2 linked regions of the Anatilimnocola floriformis genome follow. The protein of the gene in region 1 interacts with the protein of each later gene in a pairwise test. Links are inferred from orthologs where the notes say so. Each region holds a gene or a part of one and is shown on either strand. Other genes may lie near its edges.

The links.
Region 2: the proteins of M9Q49_RS30785 (region 1) and M9Q49_RS17350 interact in binary tests that used the Escherichia coli proteins (3 or more experiments, as listed by UniProt). The link is inferred for Anatilimnocola floriformis from one-to-one orthologs.

The regions. Positions count from the first base shown.
Region 1 is NZ_JAMLFW010000002.1:1,556,995-1,566,745, forward strand. What follows is about bases 2,813-5,647. They hold M9Q49_RS30785 (sulfate/molybdate ABC transporter ATP-binding protein), read left to right. Parts: upstream 2,813-3,613; coding sequence 3,614-4,681; downstream 4,682-5,647. Other genes in these bases: cysW (sulfate ABC transporter permease subunit CysW), read left to right, coding at 2,813-3,564; M9Q49_RS30790 (YezD family protein), read left to right, coding at 4,732-4,920; M9Q49_RS30795 (glycerophosphodiester phosphodiesterase), read right to left, coding at 4,922-5,647. Also shown: M9Q49_RS30765 (sigma-54 interaction domain-containing protein), read right to left, coding at 1-497; M9Q49_RS30770 (sulfate ABC transporter substrate-binding protein), read left to right, coding at 713-1,825; sulfate ABC transporter permease subunit CysT, read left to right, coding at 1,863-2,705; more of cysW, read left to right, coding at 2,707-2,812; more of M9Q49_RS30795, read right to left, coding at 5,648-5,731; M9Q49_RS30800 (hypothetical protein), read right to left, coding at 5,871-6,152; M9Q49_RS30805 (ADP-ribosylation factor-directed GTPase activating protein), read right to left, coding at 6,720-7,913; M9Q49_RS30810 (MBL fold metallo-hydrolase), read left to right, coding at 8,409-9,191. UniProt on the Escherichia coli protein: Part of the ABC transporter complex CysAWTP involved in sulfate/thiosulfate import. Responsible for energy coupling to the transport system.
Region 2 is NZ_JAMLFW010000001.1:4,461,658-4,471,390, forward strand. Bases 2,950-5,766 are described here. They hold M9Q49_RS17350 (glutamate-5-semialdehyde dehydrogenase), read left to right. Parts: upstream 2,950-3,629; coding sequence 3,630-4,904; downstream 4,905-5,766. Other genes in these bases: M9Q49_RS17340 (tetratricopeptide repeat protein), read right to left, coding at 2,950-3,020; M9Q49_RS17345 (Rieske (2Fe-2S) protein), read left to right, coding at 3,095-3,463; fliM (flagellar motor switch protein FliM), read left to right, coding at 4,976-5,766. In the rest of the region: M9Q49_RS17335 (MazG nucleotide pyrophosphohydrolase domain-containing protein), read right to left, coding at 1-56; more of M9Q49_RS17340, read right to left, coding at 144-2,949; more of fliM, read left to right, coding at 5,767-6,016; M9Q49_RS17360 (NAD(+)/NADH kinase), read left to right, coding at 6,084-6,962; M9Q49_RS17365 (hypothetical protein), read left to right, coding at 7,011-7,886; M9Q49_RS17370 (HD-GYP domain-containing protein), read right to left, coding at 7,901-8,986; M9Q49_RS17375 (response regulator), read right to left, coding at 9,017-9,733. UniProt on the Escherichia coli protein: Catalyzes the NADPH-dependent reduction of L-glutamate 5-phosphate into L-glutamate 5-semialdehyde and phosphate. The product spontaneously undergoes cyclization to form 1-pyrroline-5-carboxylate.

The sequences.
Region 1 (9,751 bases):
TCGTGCAATCGGAGATCGTTTTCGAGTGCCACTGAAAGTGGTTCGAGCAGCAGTTGCGCCAGGTCGCGATGATCGGCATGAAAGCGCTCTCCCGGGAGCGCGGCAAATACGATGATACCGCGAAGTGCCTGCGCATCGCCGAGCGGCCCGGCCATCACGTGGGCGACGATTCCCGGCGGTACGATCTTGGCAAAGCCTTCCGGCGCGGGATCACCAGCTCGCCAAACTTCGGCGCCTTGGGCCCAAGTCGAGACTTGCTTCCATTCGCGCAAAGCCAGGTTACTGTTCGGGGCGTTGGCCGAGTGCAACGGCCGCGGTGAACCGACGGCGACGGTCTCGAGCAATTCGTCGCGAGCATTCCAGCGACGGATATAGATGGCATCGAGCGGCAGGCGGCGCTGCAGGATCGCGGCGACGTTTTGCGCGGCTTCGCGGATCTCCACATGGCGACCAACCTCGCGCCAAATGGCCAATAAAACGTCTTGATAGCGGTCCATAGCGGCACCCGTGAAATGTTCTGGACCGTTATATATCACGGCTGTGTTCCATCATAATTGCTGGGTACTGCGGCCTGCAGCCCCTTTTCTCTTACCCTACGCAACATTCTTGCCGGAATTTTGGATTCTTAGGGCGTGGCATTGTTATTGCGATCGATACAGGCCAGACCCCATCGCGGGGCTGGATGCCCGTTACCTCCACAGGGATTGAACCCGTGAAATATTCCCGCCTGAGTGTTGCTCTGTTTGTTCTTTCCGCTGTGGCCGTAGGAACCTGGATTGGCTGCAAGAGCGAGTCGAATTCGACGAACTCCAGCGGTGGCGGCGCTGCCAAGCCCGCAGTCACCTTGCTGAACGTTTCTTACGATCCGACCCGTGAGCTCTACAACGAGTTCAACAAGTCGTTTGCCGAATACTGGAAAGAGAAGAACAGCCAGGACGTGAAGATCGAAACCACGCACGCTGGTTCTGGCAAGCAGGCCCGCGCGGTGATCGATGGTTTGGAAGCCGACGTCGTGACGCTGGCCCTGGCTTATGACATTGATGTCATTGCCGAAAAGGGAAAGCTGCTGCCAGACGATTGGCAAGCCAAGTTGCCGAACAACAGCTCGCCTTACACGTCGACGATCGTGTTCCTGGTTCGCAAGGGGAACCCGAAGAAGATCAAGGACTGGAGCGACTTGGTGAAGGGTGATGTGCAAGTCATCACGCCGAGCCCGAAGACGAGCGGTGGTGCTCGCTGGAATTATCTCGCAGCTTGGGGCTTTGCCCTGCAGAAGGAACTCGGCGACCTGAGCAAGCTCGCCGATGTCGATGCCAAGGCCCGCGAAGCTGCCGATGTGAAAGCCAAGGAATTCGTCGCCGAGATCTTCCGCCGCGTGCCGGTGCTCGATACGGGTGCTCGTGGCGCCACACAGTCGTTCATCAAGAACGGTCAGGGAGACGTGCTCCTCACTTGGGAAAACGAAGCTTACCTGGCGGTGAAGAATGAACCGGCTGGTGAATATGAAATCGTGACTCCCTCGCTCAGCATCCTGGCCGAACCGCCGGTGGCAGTGGTCGAAAATTTTGCCGCGAAGCACAAGACAACCGAAGTGGCCGAAGCTTACCTGCAGCATCTTTATTCGCCGCAAGGCCAACAGCTGGCCGCCAAGCACTTCTATCGCCCCGCCAAGCCGGAAACCCTTTCGGCCGAACAGCGAGCCCAGTTTGCCGATGTGAAGCTCTTCAAGATCAACGAAGCCTTCGGCAGCTGGAAAGAAGCGCAAGCCAAACATTTCAATGACGGCGGCGTGTTCGATCAGATCTATCAACCTGGCAGCAAGTAAGAAGTCGTCCGATTTCACAACGAAAAGGACTTTGCGCATGCGACTCTCTTTGCGTGAACATAGCGTCATACCCGGCTTCGGGTTGACGCTGGGCTACACGCTCGTGTATCTCAGCTTGATTGTGCTCCTCCCGCTGTCGGCGCTGTTTCTCAAAACAGCCGGAGTGCCCTGGAGCAAACTTTGGACAATCGTCACCGAGCCACGCGTGATGGCTTCTTACAAGTTGACGTTCGGCGCGTCGCTCATTGGCGCGCTGGTGAACGTGGTGTTTGGCTTCATCACGGCCTGGTGCCTGGTGCGCTATCGCTTTCCGGGCCGCAAGCTGCTCGACGCAGTGGTCGATCTGCCGTTTGCGCTGCCGACGGCCGTGTCGGGCATCGCGCTCACGGCGATCTACAACAAGAACGGCTGGATCGGCCAGTTCCTCGAACCGCTGGGCATTAAAGCGGCCTTTTCGCAGCTGGGCGTGGTCATCGCGATGACGTTCATTGGTCTGCCGTTCGTGGTTCGCACGTTGCAGCCCGCGCTGGAAGAACTCGACGGCGAATCGGAAGAAGCAGCCGCGAGCCTCGGTGCCTCGCGCTGGCAAACATTCTGGCGCGTGATCCTGCCGACGATTGCGCCGTCGCTAGTGACTGGTTTTTCGTTGGCCTTTGCCCGCGCACTCGGTGAATACGGCAGCGTGGTCTTTATCTCCGGCAACATGCCGATGAAGACCGAGATCACTTCGCTGCTGATCATCACCAAGCTCGAACAATACGACTACGCCGGCGCTGCCGCGATCGCGGTCGTTATGCTCCTCGCTTCCTTTCTTATTCTCCTCGGCGTGAACGTCCTGCAGTGGTGGGTTAGCCGCGGTTATCAGAAAGGAACTACCTAACATGTCTGGACCCGGCGGAAAAACTCGCTCCGCAGCCAAGGATCCTCTCTGGTTGCAGCTCCTGCTGATCACGATTTCAGTTTCGTTCGTCGTGCTGTTTTTGGTGTTGCCGCTGGCGGTGATTTTCATCGAAGCGTTTCGCGGCGGCGTGGGCGCGTTCCTGAAAAGCTTCGATGACTCCGCGGCCTGGCATGCGATCAAGCTCACGCTGATTGCCACCGGCATCGCCTTGCCGCTGAACCTCGTCTTCGGCGTGGCCGCGGCCTGGTGCATCGCGAAGTTCGAGTTCAAAGGAAAGAGCCTGCTGATCACGCTCATCGATATTCCCTTTGCCGTCTCGCCGATCATCTCGGGCTTGATTTACATCTTGCTGTTCGGCATGCAGGGTTGGCTGGGGCCGTTCCTCTCGCACTACGACATCAAGATCATCTTTGCCGTGCCCGGCATTGTGCTAGCCACGGTCTTTGTGACGTTTCCCTTCATCGCGCGAGAACTCATTCCGCTGATGCAAGAACAAGGGAGCGACGAAGAGCAAGCAGCCATCTCTCTCGGCGCTGGTGGCTGGCAAACGTTCTGGCGGATCACGCTGCCGAACATCAAGTGGGGCGTGTTGTATGGCGTGGTGCTGTGCACGGCCCGCGCGATGGGCGAGTTCGGCGCGGTGTCGGTTGTGAGTGGTCACATCCGCGGCCGCACGAATACGATCCCGCTGCATATCGAGATTCTTTACAACGAATACAACGCGATCGCTGCGTTCTCGATGGCTTCGTTGCTGGCCGGTCTCGGCCTGGTGACGCTGGCTTTGAAGACCTGGTTGGAGTGGAAGGTTCAATCAGAACTGCAGGATTCCTTGTCCTAATACCTTAAGCCGACAACGGCAGAGAGCTGCGTTCGCAGTAAGAATTTTCATGAGCATTCACATCGAACACGTTACGAAGACCTTCGGGTCCTACACTGCGCTCGACGACGTCAACTTAGAAATCAAGGACGGCGAACTGATCGCGCTGCTGGGACCCTCGGGCTCGGGCAAAACGACGCTGCTGCGGATCGTCGCAGGGCTTGAGACTCCCGATGAAACCGAGAACTGCGTCGTGCGCTTCCACGGCGAAGACGTCTCACGCCGCCATGTCGCTGAGCGGCAGGTCGGGTTTGTGTTTCAACACTACGCGCTGTTCAAGCACCTCAGCGTGTTCGAAAACGTGGCGTTCGGCTTGCGTGTTCGTCCGCGGCAATTTCGGCCCAGCGAACAGCAGATCCGCAGCAAGGTAAACGAGTTGCTGAGGCTGATTCAGCTCGAAAACTTCGGCAATCGCTTTCCGGCGCAACTTTCGGGCGGACAGCGGCAGCGCGTGGCGCTCGCGCGAGCGCTGGCCATCGAGCCGAAAGTGCTGCTGTTGGATGAACCGTTCGGCGCGCTCGATGCCAAGGTTCGGCAAGGGCTGCGGAAGTGGCTGCGGCGGCTGCACGACGAATTGCACATGACGACGATTCTCGTCACGCACGATCAGGAAGAAGCCCTCGAAGTTTCGGACCGCGTGGTCGTGATGAACCGCGCCAAGATCGAACAAGTCGGCACGCCGTCGGAAGTCTTCCATTCGCCGGCGTCGGAATTTGTGATGGACTTTCTCGGCAACGTAAATGTCTTTCACGGCCGTGTCGAACAAGGAAAGACCGTGCTTGGCAGCGCGGTGGAGAAGGCCGACACCAAACCGAACGGTGCGCCGAAAGTGTATGTGCGGCCGCACGAACTCGAGATTTCTCGCGAAGCGCTCAACGGCAACAGCCTGGTGGCCCGCGTATTGCGAATGAATCCCGCCGGTTCGGTCGCCAAAGTCGAACTCGCGCTGCAGCACGGTGGCGAAGTGCAAGTCGATATGCCGTTCGAGCGTTATCAAGAACTGTCGCTGCAAGTCGGCGAAACGGTGAATGTATCGCCGCGGCGGGTGCGGACGTTTGTTCCCGAGTATGTCATTTAGTGCTGATGTGATTGGCTATGAAAAGTACGTTGCGAGTGGAGAGTCCTCGGATGAATAGTCCTCAAGAATCGGCCGATGCACGCCGTGAGCAGGAGTTGCAGCAAATCCTCGATGCGCTCCGCGGCTTGCGGTTCGGCAGCGTGAACGTGATCGTGCAGGACGGCGTGGTCGTGCAAATCGATCGCACCGAGAAGCGGCGGCTGCGCAGCTCGCAAGCCAGCGCCGAGGCGAACGGCTAGCTCACTTGCCGCTGGAGATTTCTCGCAGAGTCGCCAGCAACTGCGCCGGATTGTCGGCGGAGAGCGAATCGGGCCGATGTGTTAGCAGCGGCAGCACTTCGTCCCTCTTCCCGGTCGTGCCGTTCAAATGAAGTTGCACTTTGGCGGCGCGGACCCGAGCGACCAACTTCTCGCCGCTCTCATTTTCGCTGCTCAGCCATTTCGGCCAAAGGCTAATCATCTCGACGCCGGCCGCGGCATAGGCTTCGATCTCATCCGGCTTGGCCATCAAACCGAGCTGTCGTGCCTTCGGCAGTAACTTGCGAAACTGCCGGGCGTGTTCGACGCTCCGCACCCCGACGATCGTCCGCGACTCTTCGCCATGCTCCTTGATCGTCGCGGCCACGAGCTCGGCATATTCGCTGCCGTCTTCTTTGAGGTCGAGCAGCACATCGATCTGCCCTTTGCAGATGCTCACCACTTCGGCGAGAGTCGGGATTTTTTCGCCGGCGAATTTGGGATCGAACCAACTACCGGCGTCGAGTTGTTTGAGCTCGGCGAGCGTCTTCTCGTTGATCTTGCCTTTGCCATTCGTGGTGCGCTCGAGTTCCGCATCGTGGCGCAGCACAAGCTGCCGATCCTTGCTGAGTCGCACGTCCACTTCGATGGCCGTTGCATGCACAGCGATCGCGCGACGAGTGCTGGCGAGCGTGTTCTCGGGACAGTCACTACTCGCGCCGCGGTGGGCGATGATTTGTTTCACAGCGATCGCAGCAGCGCTCATCGGAAGCGGCTCAGCAGCAGTTGCGGCCGTGGCAACGAAGATGAACACGACTAAACAGCAGTGTGTCAGGGGCATCCCGTGAGCTCAGCATTTGAGTTTTGGCTTCGCCACCGACTTCAGGCGGTGGAATCACCGCGCAAGTCTAACGGCTTGGGCCAGCGATTCGCAAATGGCTCGAGCGACTGAGTCAAAGCTCGATCCGCCAGAAGAACCACAATAGCCAAGTTGCCGCGAGGAAAACCGTGCCGACTATCGCGCCGATCACCGCATAGGCCAGGAAGAAGTAAATGAAAACCGCCAGGCAGCGTTTCCAGAGTGGTCCGAAGAGATGATTCGCTTGGAGTTGCTTTTCTAGCCGGATCACTCGGGCTTGGAGTTCGGCCAGCGACAGTTGCTCTTGCTCCGGCGAAGGTTCCTTGTCGCTAGTTCCTTGAGGCGATTGATACGGGTTGAGATTCGCCTCGTTCATGAGAAAAACCTTTTGCACTTGTTGGTAGCCGTTCACGCTGGCGCTGATTTCGGGAGGGCGAGGCTCCCGCCGAGCCGCGCCGGTCGAAAGCAGTCGCCAACGGCCTTCGCAATTCCACCTCGGCGGCTCGGCGGGAGCCTCGCCCTCCCGTCGCTCGACTCTGACCAAAGTTGTCATCACGTGCGCATTTAATTAGCGAGTGATCTTTCTCACTTTGGTTGATATTTTTGAAATCGACAGAGGTCGTTGCGCTATCGGTGCGCGCCGACAGAAACCGCAAAGTGGCGAACGGTGCCCGGCAGCGGAAGCGATCGGCTCGCGTGCGAATGATCGGCGCTGGTTATAAAAAGGTTATAGCCTGGGCCCGATATAACCGCCCGATTTTGTCGCAAGGCATTGGCTGTCAAGGCATTGCTAGAATCGAGTGAATTTTGATAACCCGTTATATATTCCACCGCGCGGGCGGGAGGACTGCTACGGAAGCGAAGAGTCCTCGCTGAAGATAGCGGTGCCCGCTGCGGGACGGACCAATGGTCCGTCCTACGAAATCGTTTTACTCCGCCAAGTCTACTTGGCAGCCGTTTCTTCCGTCTTTGGGAAGGTGCGGGGGCCGAAGACCTTGAAGCGGTAGAGACGCAGGCCGTGGGCGGCGTGGAAGAGAGCACCACATTCGACGTCGACAGCTTTCGTCTTGCGGAAGACGCTGCAGACGCTGGCGATCGCGCGGCGAGCCCATGGTTCTTGCAGTTCTTCTTTCGTCATCGACGCGGCCAGGAATTCCATGCAGTGGCCAGCCGAGCCGACGGCTTGGGCCAGGTCGGCGCTCATGCCTTCGCGCTGGAAATAGTTCGACGACAACGAGCCGTCGGGGTTTTGCAATTGCTTCGAGCGGGCGATGCATTCCTTGATTTTCTTATCGCAGTCGGCCCACACGCCTTCGAGCTTGCCGCCGGCGGCGACGTGCCGATCACGGGCCATCGTCAGACCGAACATGCGGTGCGAACCGCCGCAGGGGCTGGCGTCGAGGTTGTAGCCGAGTTCGATTTCGACGAGCTTTTCGATGCTCCACTCACTGCCGTCACCGGCAGTCCAGGTGTAGCCCGGTTTGCGATAAGCGCTCATCGCCATCAATGTCCAGCTGTATTCCTTGGCAGGATTGCGATAGACATCGCGCTCGGCTTGCACGAGATAATCGTCGAGCGTGTACTTCTCACCTTCGACCATCAGTGGTTCGGTGAGCGGCATGCCGCAGTCGCACAAGTAACCGAGCCATTGATCGGTGTGACCTTGGCCGGCTTTGGTCCCTTCTTCGAGCAGGGCCCGCACGCCGTAGCGCTGAGTCTTCTCGTCGAGCAGTTCGCCCTTCACGAGATTCCAGCCCTTCATCTTGCCGCCCGAGAGGACGTGATCGAGGGCCGAGACGTCTTTGTCACCGTTGCGAATGAGGAACGCTCGCTTGAACGCCAGCGCGCCGTGAATCATCTGCCAGGCCGCTTGTTGGCTCAGGTCGAGCCGGCGGTTTTCGTAGGTATAGTCGAGGGCATCGTCGATTTGCTTGACGAGCTCGGCGTCGGACAGCTCGTCCTTCTTTGCCGTGGTCCCTTCGTTGACGACCGGCTTGTTGACTTTCACATTCTGACCCGGCTCGGGGGCAGTTTCGCAGCCGCTAAAGCCGATCGCGGCAATGGCCAGGCCGGCGGCCAAACCAGAGCAAACGGGGAACGCAAACGAACGGAGGAGCCGTTTCCAAGAGACGGGCATGAGATCAACCTTCTCGGCCGTGGGGGCGTCCTTGGGAAAGAACGCAGGGCCTGACATGCAGTGAGGGGAAATCGGCGACCCTGCCGCGAAGCGCCTCCTTGGTATGCGAGTATACCCCTCAAAAAGCTTCTGAACCAGGAGTTTGGGCGAATTGGGCGAAGTTGAACGCGCGTTAGCGACAGTCTGTCTGAGTTTATAACCGCGCTGTTATTTGCGGTTCGGTGCGGGATCCCCCAGACCCTCGGCTGATGCCGCGGGCATGACTAGATGGCTGAGTTCTGAGAGCTTATCTCAATAACTCCTTGATTCCCTTGAATTTAGTGCGACACAGACGTTCAGCAGGTTGCTGGCTTTCGGCCTCGCTTCTAAAATCCCTTGCTCGTCTCGGGAACTGTAGGGTGGGTCGAGCGGTTGCCCCGCGAGGCCCACCAGAATTGCCGTGGGCCCTCGTGGAGTACCACTCGACCCACCCTGCGACTTTTAAGGTCTATTCGTATGTTGTCACGCAAGCCGATTTTGCCGAACGTTATTGAGCTGAACTTTCAAGCGGGGCAAATCCTCGGCTGCAATGTTTATCTCGTCTTCGATCAGAAGGAATGGCTGCTGATTGACATCGGCTTTGAGGAAACGGTCGAGGAAATCGTCGAGCTGATTCGCAAGCTCGACTTCCCCCTCAGCCGTTGCAAGATGCTGATCGCCACGCACGCCGATATCGATCACATCCAAGGCATGGCCAAAGCGAAGGCCCTGCTGAAGGCGCCGGTCTATGCGCACCAACGCGCTGTGAAGCCGCTCGAAGATGGCGATCGCCTGCGGACGCTCGCGCATATCGAAGCGCAGAACATCGACCTGGCCATGCCCGCCGTGAAGATCGACAGCACGATCGAAGATGGCGACATCATCGAAGTGGGCAAGCTCAAGCTTGAGGTCTGGCTCACGCCGGGGCACACCGATAGCCAACTCAGTTTCCGCATGGGGAACATTCTCTTCAGCGGCGACAACATTTATCGCGACGGCTGCGTCGGCGCGATCGATGCGCATCACGGCAGCGACATTCCGTCGTTCATCAAGTCGCTCGAACGCATTCGCAACAGCGATGTCGAATGGCTGTGCCCGAGCCACGGTCCGGTCTTCCGCAAGGACAACAAGTTGCTCGACGCCACGATCAAGCGCTTGACCGGCTATCTGCAAATGGCCGACTGGGGCACGTGCGCCACGCACTGGCCACTGATGGAAGAGTGGGAAAACGAAGTGGCTGAAGGCAAGCTGCCGAGCTAGTCGTCGAACGCTCTGCGGTCGATGAATCGAGGTCAAGCTACTCGCGCGTACCTATCACGCGCGCCCGCAGGTTGGTGCTCTTCTCCACTGGCGTTTAACGAGAAAATCAAGAGCAGTTTGCTGCGCGCGTCAAGCGTAAACGACTTTTGGAAAAAACGCGTTTTCCTCGGCAATTCAGGCTTTTTCTCGCTTCGCGAAAAATCGACCTTGACCCTCTTTTCGCTTTGGCATAATCTCCCGCCACGTCAGTTGTGACTGACGAAAAGAAATCGCGAGCGACGCAAAGATTGCTCTTGCTCGCGAAATCGAAATGACCTAAATCACACACCTCAACGAAACACCTTGGGCCTCGAAACGAACTGAGGCCAGCAGATACATTCGCGACAGGTCGACGGCGTCCGCATCAAGATCCAGCCAGCTCTTCGGAGTAAGCCAGAATCAGCGGACCGCGAGCCACACGCCCGGCATGGATGCTGGATCGTGGAGTTCGTAAGTCAGCCAGTCGTTCGCGGCGCGGCCAGCATGGATGCTCCAGCCGCTAACCGTCCAATCGCTCCCGG
Region 2 (9,733 bases), on another replicon or contig:
ATCTCTTTGATGAGGGCCTGCAGATCGGCGAGCGAAATATTGGTTGGCTGGGTCATGGTTGTTCTCGGTGAAAAATGTAGCTGAATTCGCCAGAATTCAGATGGTCGAGTCTGGTTACCGGTTCTGAATTCTGGCGAATTCAGCTACTTCGTTTTAATCAGCTTTTTGAGTTCTTCGAGATCGGCGAAGTCCGGCGCTGCTTTGTTGAGGTCGCCAAGCGCAATTTCTGCCTCGGCCGTTTTCTTCAATTTAACCAGTGCACGGATCTGATCTGCCCGCCAAGTGGGTTGCGAACCATCGAGCGAAACAGCCAGCCGTAGTTCGCGCTCGGCCAACTCGTACTTTTCGAGACCAAGCGCCGCAGAACCACGCAGCGCGTGGGTGGTGGCGTCGCGCAGGTTGAGAAACATCGCGTCCGTGGCCCAGCGATATGCTACTGCGTGATCCTTGGCCGCGAGAGACAGCTGCGCGAGCTTTTTCCGCATCGGCAAATTGTCGCCATCCTTGGCCGCGAGTTGGGCGAGGATCGGCGCGAGCTTGGCGTCGTCTTTGTTGCTCAAGTAAATCCGCGCAAGACCTTTCAGCCAACGGTCGTCGGCGGGAAATGCTTTGCGGCCGCGCTCGTAGCACTTTTCTGCACCAGCCAGATCATTCGCCGCGGTCAACAACTCGGCGAGCAAACCGAGCGCATCGGCATCGGCCGGTTCGACTTCGATCGCCGGCCGCAGCAACGTCAGCGCTTCGTCATCATCGCCCACCAAGCGAGCAAAGCGGGCGAGGACATACGCGGCCTGCATTTGCTGCTTGTCTTTTTCAAGAGCGAGTTTGGCCCAGCGACGGGCTTGGGGGCGATTGTCTTTCTCGAGATACGCTCGCGCGAGAATCGCCGCGGAGCGGGCATCGGCTCGATTGTCTTCGGCGGATTTCAGCAGTTGTTCGATAGGCCTGGCATGCGGCGCGGTTGGGGTTCGCAATTTGTCGACTTCGGCAGCGAGGAACTTGTCGTAGCCGGCATCAAAATCCTTTTGATTCACGCCCAGCGTTTCCTGAATGGCGTCAACGATGCTTTTGCGATTCGCGAGTGCTGCGAGGAGCTTGGCGATCGATTCGCCGCCGAAGCGGTGGCGGATGTAATCGACGTAGATTTCCGACTGGCAGTAAGCAAGCGTCCAATCCTCATGATTCGAGGGTCGGATGAAACCGAAGGTGATGTTGTCGAGTTCGAACAGATCGCCCGCCTCGGCGCGTTTGAGCAGTATCTTGTTCCAATCGGCAGGTCGTGGCTGATCCTCGAGATGAACGGCCAAGCCCTCGGTCAGCCAGTGCGGAATGCGAAAATCGGTTTGCTGCAGATTCACGACGTGCACGAACTCGTGACGCAGCACGCGAGCCCAGTTGATCTTTTCGCCCAGCTCGTCGGGCGAGACCATCGCGACCATTTTTCCCGCGCACGCCCCGATCGTGCCGATAAACGGCAGGCCGACCATGCGCGCACTGAACCAGCCGTGCCCTTTGGTATTCTTCGCTCGGCTGAAGAATTCAATCAGCGTTTTCTGCGGGGGGGCGAAACCGAGCTCTTTGGTGATCTGCGGATAGATTTCATCCTCGAGCACCTCGGCCGCGTATTTCGCCACCAATTCACTCTGGCCGCGATCGAATTTCAAAACGAAGTGCTCGGTTTCGAGTACCGCGTAGTTTTGCAGCACATCGAGCACTTCCAGCGTGTTCTTCACCCGCACGTTGAATGGATCGAGCTGGAACGCTTCGTCGAGCAATTTGGCCGCCCGCGGTTCATCGCCGAGTCGCATCAGCGACAAACCGAGGCCGCCGCGGATGTAAATGTGCTGCGGCAGTTTTTCGAGTGCCGCCGAGTAGAACGCTTCGGCGAGCGCGAAGTGCCGCATTCGATCACAGGCTTCGGCAGCGACGTAATAGACTTCACCGAGGCAGGTTGGTTTTTCATCAAGCGGCTTGAGCAGTTCGCTCATTCGAGGTGACGACTTCGCTGGTATGCCGCCGTCGAGATACCCGAAACAGGCCAGCAGCCGGCCTTTCGTTTCTAGCGAGTGGGGCTGTAACTCAATCGCTTTCTCCAAGAGCGCAATCGCCGCGGCCGGTGATTGTTCGGCGATGAACGTATCGGCTTCTAGTTGGCGAGCGAGGAGCAGATCGTCGCGTGCTTCGAGCGATCGTTTAATTGCGGCTCGAGCGCGCGGGAGATCGAACTTGTCGACCAAAAGACTCGCCTGCGCGGCATGCAACTCAGCAGCCCGCGGATGAATCGCCAAAGCCGCCTGCAGCTGATCAGCAGCATCGGCTTCGTTGTACTTCTCTTGGAAGAGGAGACAACTATCGAAGTGTGCCGGCCAGAAGCGTTCGTTTCGTTTCAGCGACGTCGCGTAGACATCATTGATGATCCGCGCGAATAGTCCGGTGCTTTTGCCATAGCGAGCGTAGCGGGCCGCCGCTTGGGCGATGATCCGCAGTTCATACGGATCCTTGATGGTCTCCAGCCGGTTCATCACGGCGATGATTTTCAGCCAGGCTTGCTGGGCTTCGTCGAGCTTGCCGTTGAGTCGCGCGAGCTCGGCTTGAACAAAGCGGGCCGTAATCGAGTTCTCATCTAAGTCGCGGGCACTATTGACCGCTAGTTCTGCGAGTTTCAAATCCCCCTGATCGAGCGCCAGCCGTGACTGTTCAGCCCGCACTTTGGCATCGCTGGGAAACCGTTTCACGGCAGCCGCGATTTCTTCGGCGGCTCGTTCGCGTTTGCCGACTTCCTCGTGGCAACGCATCAAACCAATCGCAGCCGCGGGATTAATCTCACTTTCTTCCGCAAAGGCTTCGCGGGCTTCTTCGTAGCGCCCTTTGAGGAGTAGATTTTGCGCCGCGGTTAGATCGGCTCCATGCGCCGAAAACGCGATCGTCGCACATAATGTAAGAGCGACAAGCAGCAGCCGCCCCCTTACTCGCACGGTCTCGGGGAACGTAATATGGAAGGGTTGGCTTGCGGAACACATGCGTGACCTGTTGAGCCCGATGATCAGCCACCGATTGCTATTTGGCAGCCTAAACCATTCCGCCCCTTGCGAACATGACCGAGCCAAACGCCCAAGATACACAGCCGTTCACGACCGTCGCCAAAGTGGGCGAGATTCCCGAGGGGCAAGGAAACGCGTACGCCGTCGGCGGCCGGATGGTCGCGGTCTTTTGCGAGGACGGCAAGTATTTCGCCATCGACGATTTTTGCCCGCACATGGGGGCGTCGCTCGCTGGTGGCTATGTCGAGAAAGGGGCGGTTAGTTGCCCCTGGCATGCCTGGCGATTCTGCATTCACGACGGCAAATGGCTGGATAACCCGCGGATCAAGATCGATGCCTTCGAGACCCGTGTCGAGGGTGACGAAGTGCAGGTGCGCGTGCTGCCGAAGGCTCCGCCACCGGGTGCGGTTACGCCATCGTAGGGTGGGTCGAGCGGTACTCCGCGAGGCCCACCGGGTTTCACGTTTAGCTAGCAGTTCTGGTGGGCCTCGTGGAGTACCACTCGACCCGCCCTACACAAAGCTCGCATTGACCCAAAACGCGGCAGTGTCGATACTCCGCAGCATTCATTCTCGCGAAAGTCCGTCCATGTCCGCCGTTGCTACTTCTGTTGACCTTGCCAGCTACTGCCGTGAAACGGCGGCCCGCGTGCAGCGTGCTGCCGCCGAACTGGCCGTTTGCACTGGTGCGCAAAAGAATGGTTGGCTGCGAGCGAGCGCTGCCGCGTTGCGAAAAGCGACGGCGGAAATCCTTGCTGCCAACGAACTCGATCTGGCCGCTGCGCCGGGTTATGGCTTGACCGACGCTGCCATCGATCGCTTGCGGCTCACTCCCAAGCGGATCGAAGAAATCGCCATCGGTCTGGAAGAGGTCGCCGCGCTGCCGGATCCGGTTGGCGAAGTGATCGAATCAACGGTTCGCCCGAACGGCTTACAGGTGCTGAAGACGCGAGTGCCGCTCGGCGTCGTGTTTTTCATTTACGAATCGCGACCGAATGTGACAGCCGATGCCGCCGCCATTTGCTTGAAGAGTGGCAACGGCGTGATTCTGCGCGGCGGTAAAGAAGCCGCGCATTCAAGTCGGGCGGTGGTCGATGTCCTCACAAGTTGTGCTGCCGATTTCAACTTGCCGCCGGATGCATTGCATCTGGTCGAAACTCTCGACCGGGCCGCTGTCGGTCATTTTCTCGCCCTGCCGCAATACATCGACGTCGCGATTCCCCGCGGCGGCGAAAGCTTGATCCGCCGTGTCACGGCAGAAGCCAAGATGCCTGTGATCAAGCATTTCGACGGCAACTGCCACGTCTATATCGACGAACACGCCGATGCAGCCATTGCGGAGCGGGTGGTCGTCAATTCGAAGTGTCATCGCCTCGGCGTCTGCAACGCTGCCGAGTCGCTGCTGATTCATCGTGCCGTCGCTGCGAAGTTACTGCCTAGCATTGCCGATGCGCTCACGAAGAACGGCATTGAGATTCGGGGCGACGAAGCGACGCAAAAGTTGATCAACGCGAAGCCAGCCACTGAAGCCGACTACGGCACGGAATATCTCGGCCCGATCATTTCCTGCAAGATCGTCGACTCGCTGCAGGCCGCCATCGACCACATCAATCGCTATGGCAGCAAACACACCGACGCGATCATCACCGGCGATCTCGCAGCGGCCCGCACGTTCACGGCTCGCGTCGATAGTTCCGCCGTAATGGTCAACGCCAGCACGCGGTTCAACGACGGTTTTCAGTTCGGCCTCGGCGCCGAAATCGGCATCAGCACTGACAAGTTCCACGCCCGCGGACCGTGCGGATTGAAGGAACTGACGACGTATAAGTATGTGTGCTGGGGCGAAGGGCAAGTCAGGGATTAGGACGCGTTGTAGGGTGGGTCGAATGTACCACGAGGCCCACCGAACGGACGCAAGTCAAAGGAGTGACCGCAGTGGCCGACGAAGTTCTCAGCCAGGCCGAAGTCGAGAGCCTGCTCAGCCAAATGGAAGCGGGGGGCACGCGCGCAGTCGCCGCTCCCGTGGCACCGGTCCCCGCGGCTGGAGCGATCGCCGCTGGCAAAACGCCTCGACCTCGCGAAAAAGTCACCCCCTACGACTTCAAACGCCCCGAGCGCGTCGGCAAAGAACAAATGCGGGCCCTGCAGTCATTGCACGAGGGCTTTGGCCGAAATTTCGGCGCTGCGATGTCGGCACTTCTCCGCAGCATCGTCGATGTAAAACTCACCAGCGTCGATCAGCTGACCTACAGCGAATTCGTCTTCAGCCTTGAGAACCCGACCTATTTCAACGTCTTGCGCGCTGAACCGCTCGAAGGAAATCTGATTCTCGACATCAATCCCTCGATCCTCTACCCGATCATCGATCGCCTACTCGGCGGCGGCAAGGAAAGCACGCCCACCGCGCGCAGGCCGCTCACCGAAATCGAGCTTCGCCTCGTCTCGCGGATCACGCAGCTGTTCCTCAATGAACTGAAACGTGCCTGGGAAAATGTCCTCACGTTGAAGCTTTCGGTTGAGCGCGTCGAAAGCAATCCGCAGCTCGTGCAAATTGTGCCGCCGAACGAAGTGGTCGTGCTGATCAGCTTCGAACTGATGCTCGGCGAAATCCGCGGCATGATCAACCTGTGCATTCCCTACAACTCGATCGAACGCATCGGCAGCAAGCTGACGTCGAACACCTGGTCGAGCTACGGTAAGCAAAACATGTCGCCCGCGCAGGTCGCCCAAATCAGTCGGCAAATCGATCGCGCCTTAGTCGACGTCGTCGTGACGATGGCAGAAACGAACATCACCACCGAAGACCTCATCGGCCTGCGCGTTGGCGACATCATCACCACCGATCACGATATCCGCAGCCCCCTGCAAGTCGCAGTGCAGGACGTGACAAAGTTTCACGCGAGCCCCGGTGCGTTCAAGGGACAGAAAGCGATCAAGATCGAGGCGACTCTGCCTCCGACGCCCAAGGTTGGTTAGAGCGACTTCGCGACCTTTTCGCTGAGTATCTCGCAAAACGTATACGGGGAAGTGGTAAGATAGTCGAATGCCACCTGCTAATTCCCCCGCTGACAAACCGACTTGGAAATCAAACCCTCGCGTTATCCTCCTCGGTTCGGGAGACCGCCCCAACGTTCCGCAAGGTGCTGAAGACCTACGCCCCATCATCGAAAAGCATAGCCAACTCGTTCATGAGGATCTGCACTTCGTCCCGGGCTCGCTTCCGACTGCGGACTTTGCCGTCGTGCTCGGTGGCGATGGTTCGATCCTCCGCGCCGCAAAGTTGATGGGCGCCGTACAACTGCCAATCCTCGGCGTGAACATGGGGAAGCTCGGTTTTCTCGCCTGGCACAGCCCGGGCGATTTTGCGGAAACGCTGCCTGAGGTTGCGGCGGGAAAATGTCAGATCGTCGAGCATCTGATGTTTCGTTGTTCGCTGGTCCGCGATGGCAAAGTGCTGGAGTCGCATCTCGGCGTGAACGAAGCCGTCATCGCCACCGGCCATCCGTTCACGATGCTCAATGTGCATCTGTATGTCGACGGCGATCTGGCCACGACTTATGCCTGCGATGGCCTGATCATCAGCACGCCAGTGGGTTCGACGGCGCACAGTCTTTCTGCCGGTGGGCCGATTCTGCGCAGTACGCTAGCAGGCTTTGTCATCGTGCCGATCTGTCCGCACACGATGACGGTTCGGCCCGTCGTCGATACTGCCGAGCGCATCTACGAAATGGAAGTGTTGCAGCCGAATCCTGGCACAACGCTGGTTATCGATGGCCGGGTGATCGGCCATTTGCAGCCCGGCGATCGAGTCCGCGTCGAGCGGGCTGATAGCACGTTCAAGCTCATCGCGGCCCGTGGCCACAATTACTACGCGACGCTGCGGGACAAATTGGGCTGGGCTGGAAACGTCTATCGGAAGTAAACTCTCCCTTCCGAAACGCCCAATCATTCATCTCGCAAGGACGCGCCGATGATTCGCACTTCCCTGCTCACCGCCGTTTGCTTCGCCTTCACTGCCACGATCGCGCTGGCGCAGAACGACGCCGAGACCTTTGACCTCGCCTACAAATTCGAGGCCGGTCAGAACTTTCACACCAAGGTGCTGCACCTAGTGACGGTCGAAACGCGGATCAAGGGGCAGACGCAAGTCGCCACCACGCGCAGCCTGTCGACCAAGACCTGGAAGATTCAGAAGATCGCCGACAACGGCAACATTACGTTCGTACACATGGTCGACCACGTCGACATGCAGCAAACAGTAACGGGCCGACAGGAAGTGAAATACAACAGCCTGACTGACAAGAAACCGCCGCACGGCTATGAGCTCGTCGCTGCCGCCGTCGGTGTGCCGCTGGCCACCGTCACGATGGACCGCCACGGCCGAGTGCTGGAACGCAAGGACACGCACAATCAGTTCAATCCAGGCATCGGCGAACTCACCATTCCGCTGCCGCAGCAAAAAGTGAAGATCGGCACGAAGTGGTCGATTCCTGACGAAGTGAAACTGAAGCAGGACAACGGCCAAGTGAAGAAGATCGAAACGATGCAGGTTTACAAGCTGGAAAAAGTGGAAACCGGCGTCGCCACGATCTCGCTCGAAACGCAAGTCATCACGCCGCTCAACGATCCCAAGCTCCGCAGCGAGCTGGTGCAACGGCTGCAGCGGGGCACGATCAAATTCGACCTTGATGCGGGCCGTTTAATCGCCAAGCAGTTTGACATGACCGAAACCGTCATTGGTTTCAATGGCGCCGACAGCCAGATGGAATTTCTGGCCCGTTTCACCGAAGAGCCCTCCACTGGCGTTGCCACGGCTGAAGTGCCAGGGCAACCGGCGAAGCGCTAAGTTTTTCGTACTTGCTATCCGGCAGCTGGCGCAACCGCTCGCTGCTGCTGATACGCGATTTCATACGAACTCTGCACCGGATCGGGCCGTTGTGTTTCGCTGATTTCGCGCAAGGCATTTGCGCAGGCGAGAAACGCATCGACAATCAACGGATCGAAATGGCGTCCCGCTTGTTCGCCGATCATTTGCACAGCTTGCTCGTGCGGAAAGGCGTCTTTGTAGACGCGCTTCGTCGTGAGCGCGTCATAGACGTCGGCAACGGCGACGATCCGGCCGCACAGCGGAATGTCGTTTCCAGCGAGGCCCTGCGGATAGCCCGTGCCGTCGTATTTTTCGTGATGCGTCAGCGCGATGTTGCGGGCCATGCGCAGGAACTTGGCCGTGGGGTATTTATCGAGCGCGGCTTGCAGCGTATCGGCGCCGATTGTGGTGTGCCGCTTCATCACTTCGAATTCTTCGGGAGTGAAGCGGCCCGGCTTCAGCAGAATCGCATCGGGAATGCCGACCTTGCCGATGTCGTGCAGCGGGCTTGTCTGCTGAATCAGGTGAATGAACTCGCGGTCGATCTCGTTCGGGAACATCTGCCGTTCCAGCAGATATTTTGCCAGGCAGCCGCAGTATTTTTGCACGCGCTCAAGATGTTCACCGGTATCGGTATCGCGACTTTCGGCAAGACGGGCTAGGGCAAAGATCGTTACGTCGCGTGTTTCGAGTCCGAGGATTCGTTCTCCCGCGCGAACTCGCAGAATTAGTTCCGGTGGATGAAACGGTTTGACAATGAAATCATCGGCGCCGGCCGCGAGACCTTGCACAATTTCGTCGTTGCCGCGATGACTCGTCAGGAGCACGAAATAGATATAGTGCTCGAACTCGCCACTGCGAACCGCGCGGCACAGTTCCAAGCCAGTAAGGCCCGGCATATCCCAATCGGAAACGACGAGTTGCACGCGCGGTTGCTGCGGATCGGCCGTTTGTTGCCGAAGAATATCGAGCGCTTCGCGGCCGTTGCTCGCCGTGATGACGTCAAAGCCCGAACGCTGCAGCGTGTGCTCCAGCATCGCGAGCGCGATTTCGTCGTCGTCTACTAATAATGCCAACATGACGTTTGTTTGCCCCGTTTGTTGGTTCAGTTACGCCGCGCCGCCGGCAGTCGCCAGTTGCGCGCCCAGCTGATTGCTCAGCGCGACAATGGCTGCTTCGGTGTGCGAGGCTGCGTGACGTAGTTCCACAAGGAGCGCTGGCAGGGCGTCCGCTTCATGCTTCTTGGCCAAGTCCTCGAGACCACGAGCGGCTGCGAGCAACTGCTGGGCTTCGAGATTGGCACTCATGCCCGCGAGCGAGTGAGCGCCGCGAGCGAGATTTTCAAAATTGGTTTCTTCCGCGGCAGTCAACACGCTGAGCACGTCGACCGGAATGCGGACGAGGGCTTTATCGAGGACTCGCTTGAGAAAGCTATCGTCGTTCATGCACCGAGCACGGAGCGGCTTGAGATCGAGAATCGGCAGGATCTTTGACATGGACTCTTCTTCGACCGGCTGAGTTGTCGTTGCAGTCGCCGCTTCAGGCGTGGATTCAGTTGTTGTCGCCACCGGTGTTTCCGTACGCGGCAGAATTTCTTCGATCGCGGCCAGCAGCAGCGTGGGGTTGATCGGCTTGGTCACGTAGTTGTCCATGCCGGCCGACAAGCAGCGATCGCGATCGCCGGCGACAGCGTTGGCCGTGAGGGCGATGATCGGCAGCCGACGCGCGGCTTTTGTCTCGGCTTCTTGTTTGCGGATCGTCCGTGTCGTTTCAAAGCCGTCGAGCTCCGGCATCTGGCAATCCATCAGCACCAGGTCGTAATCGCG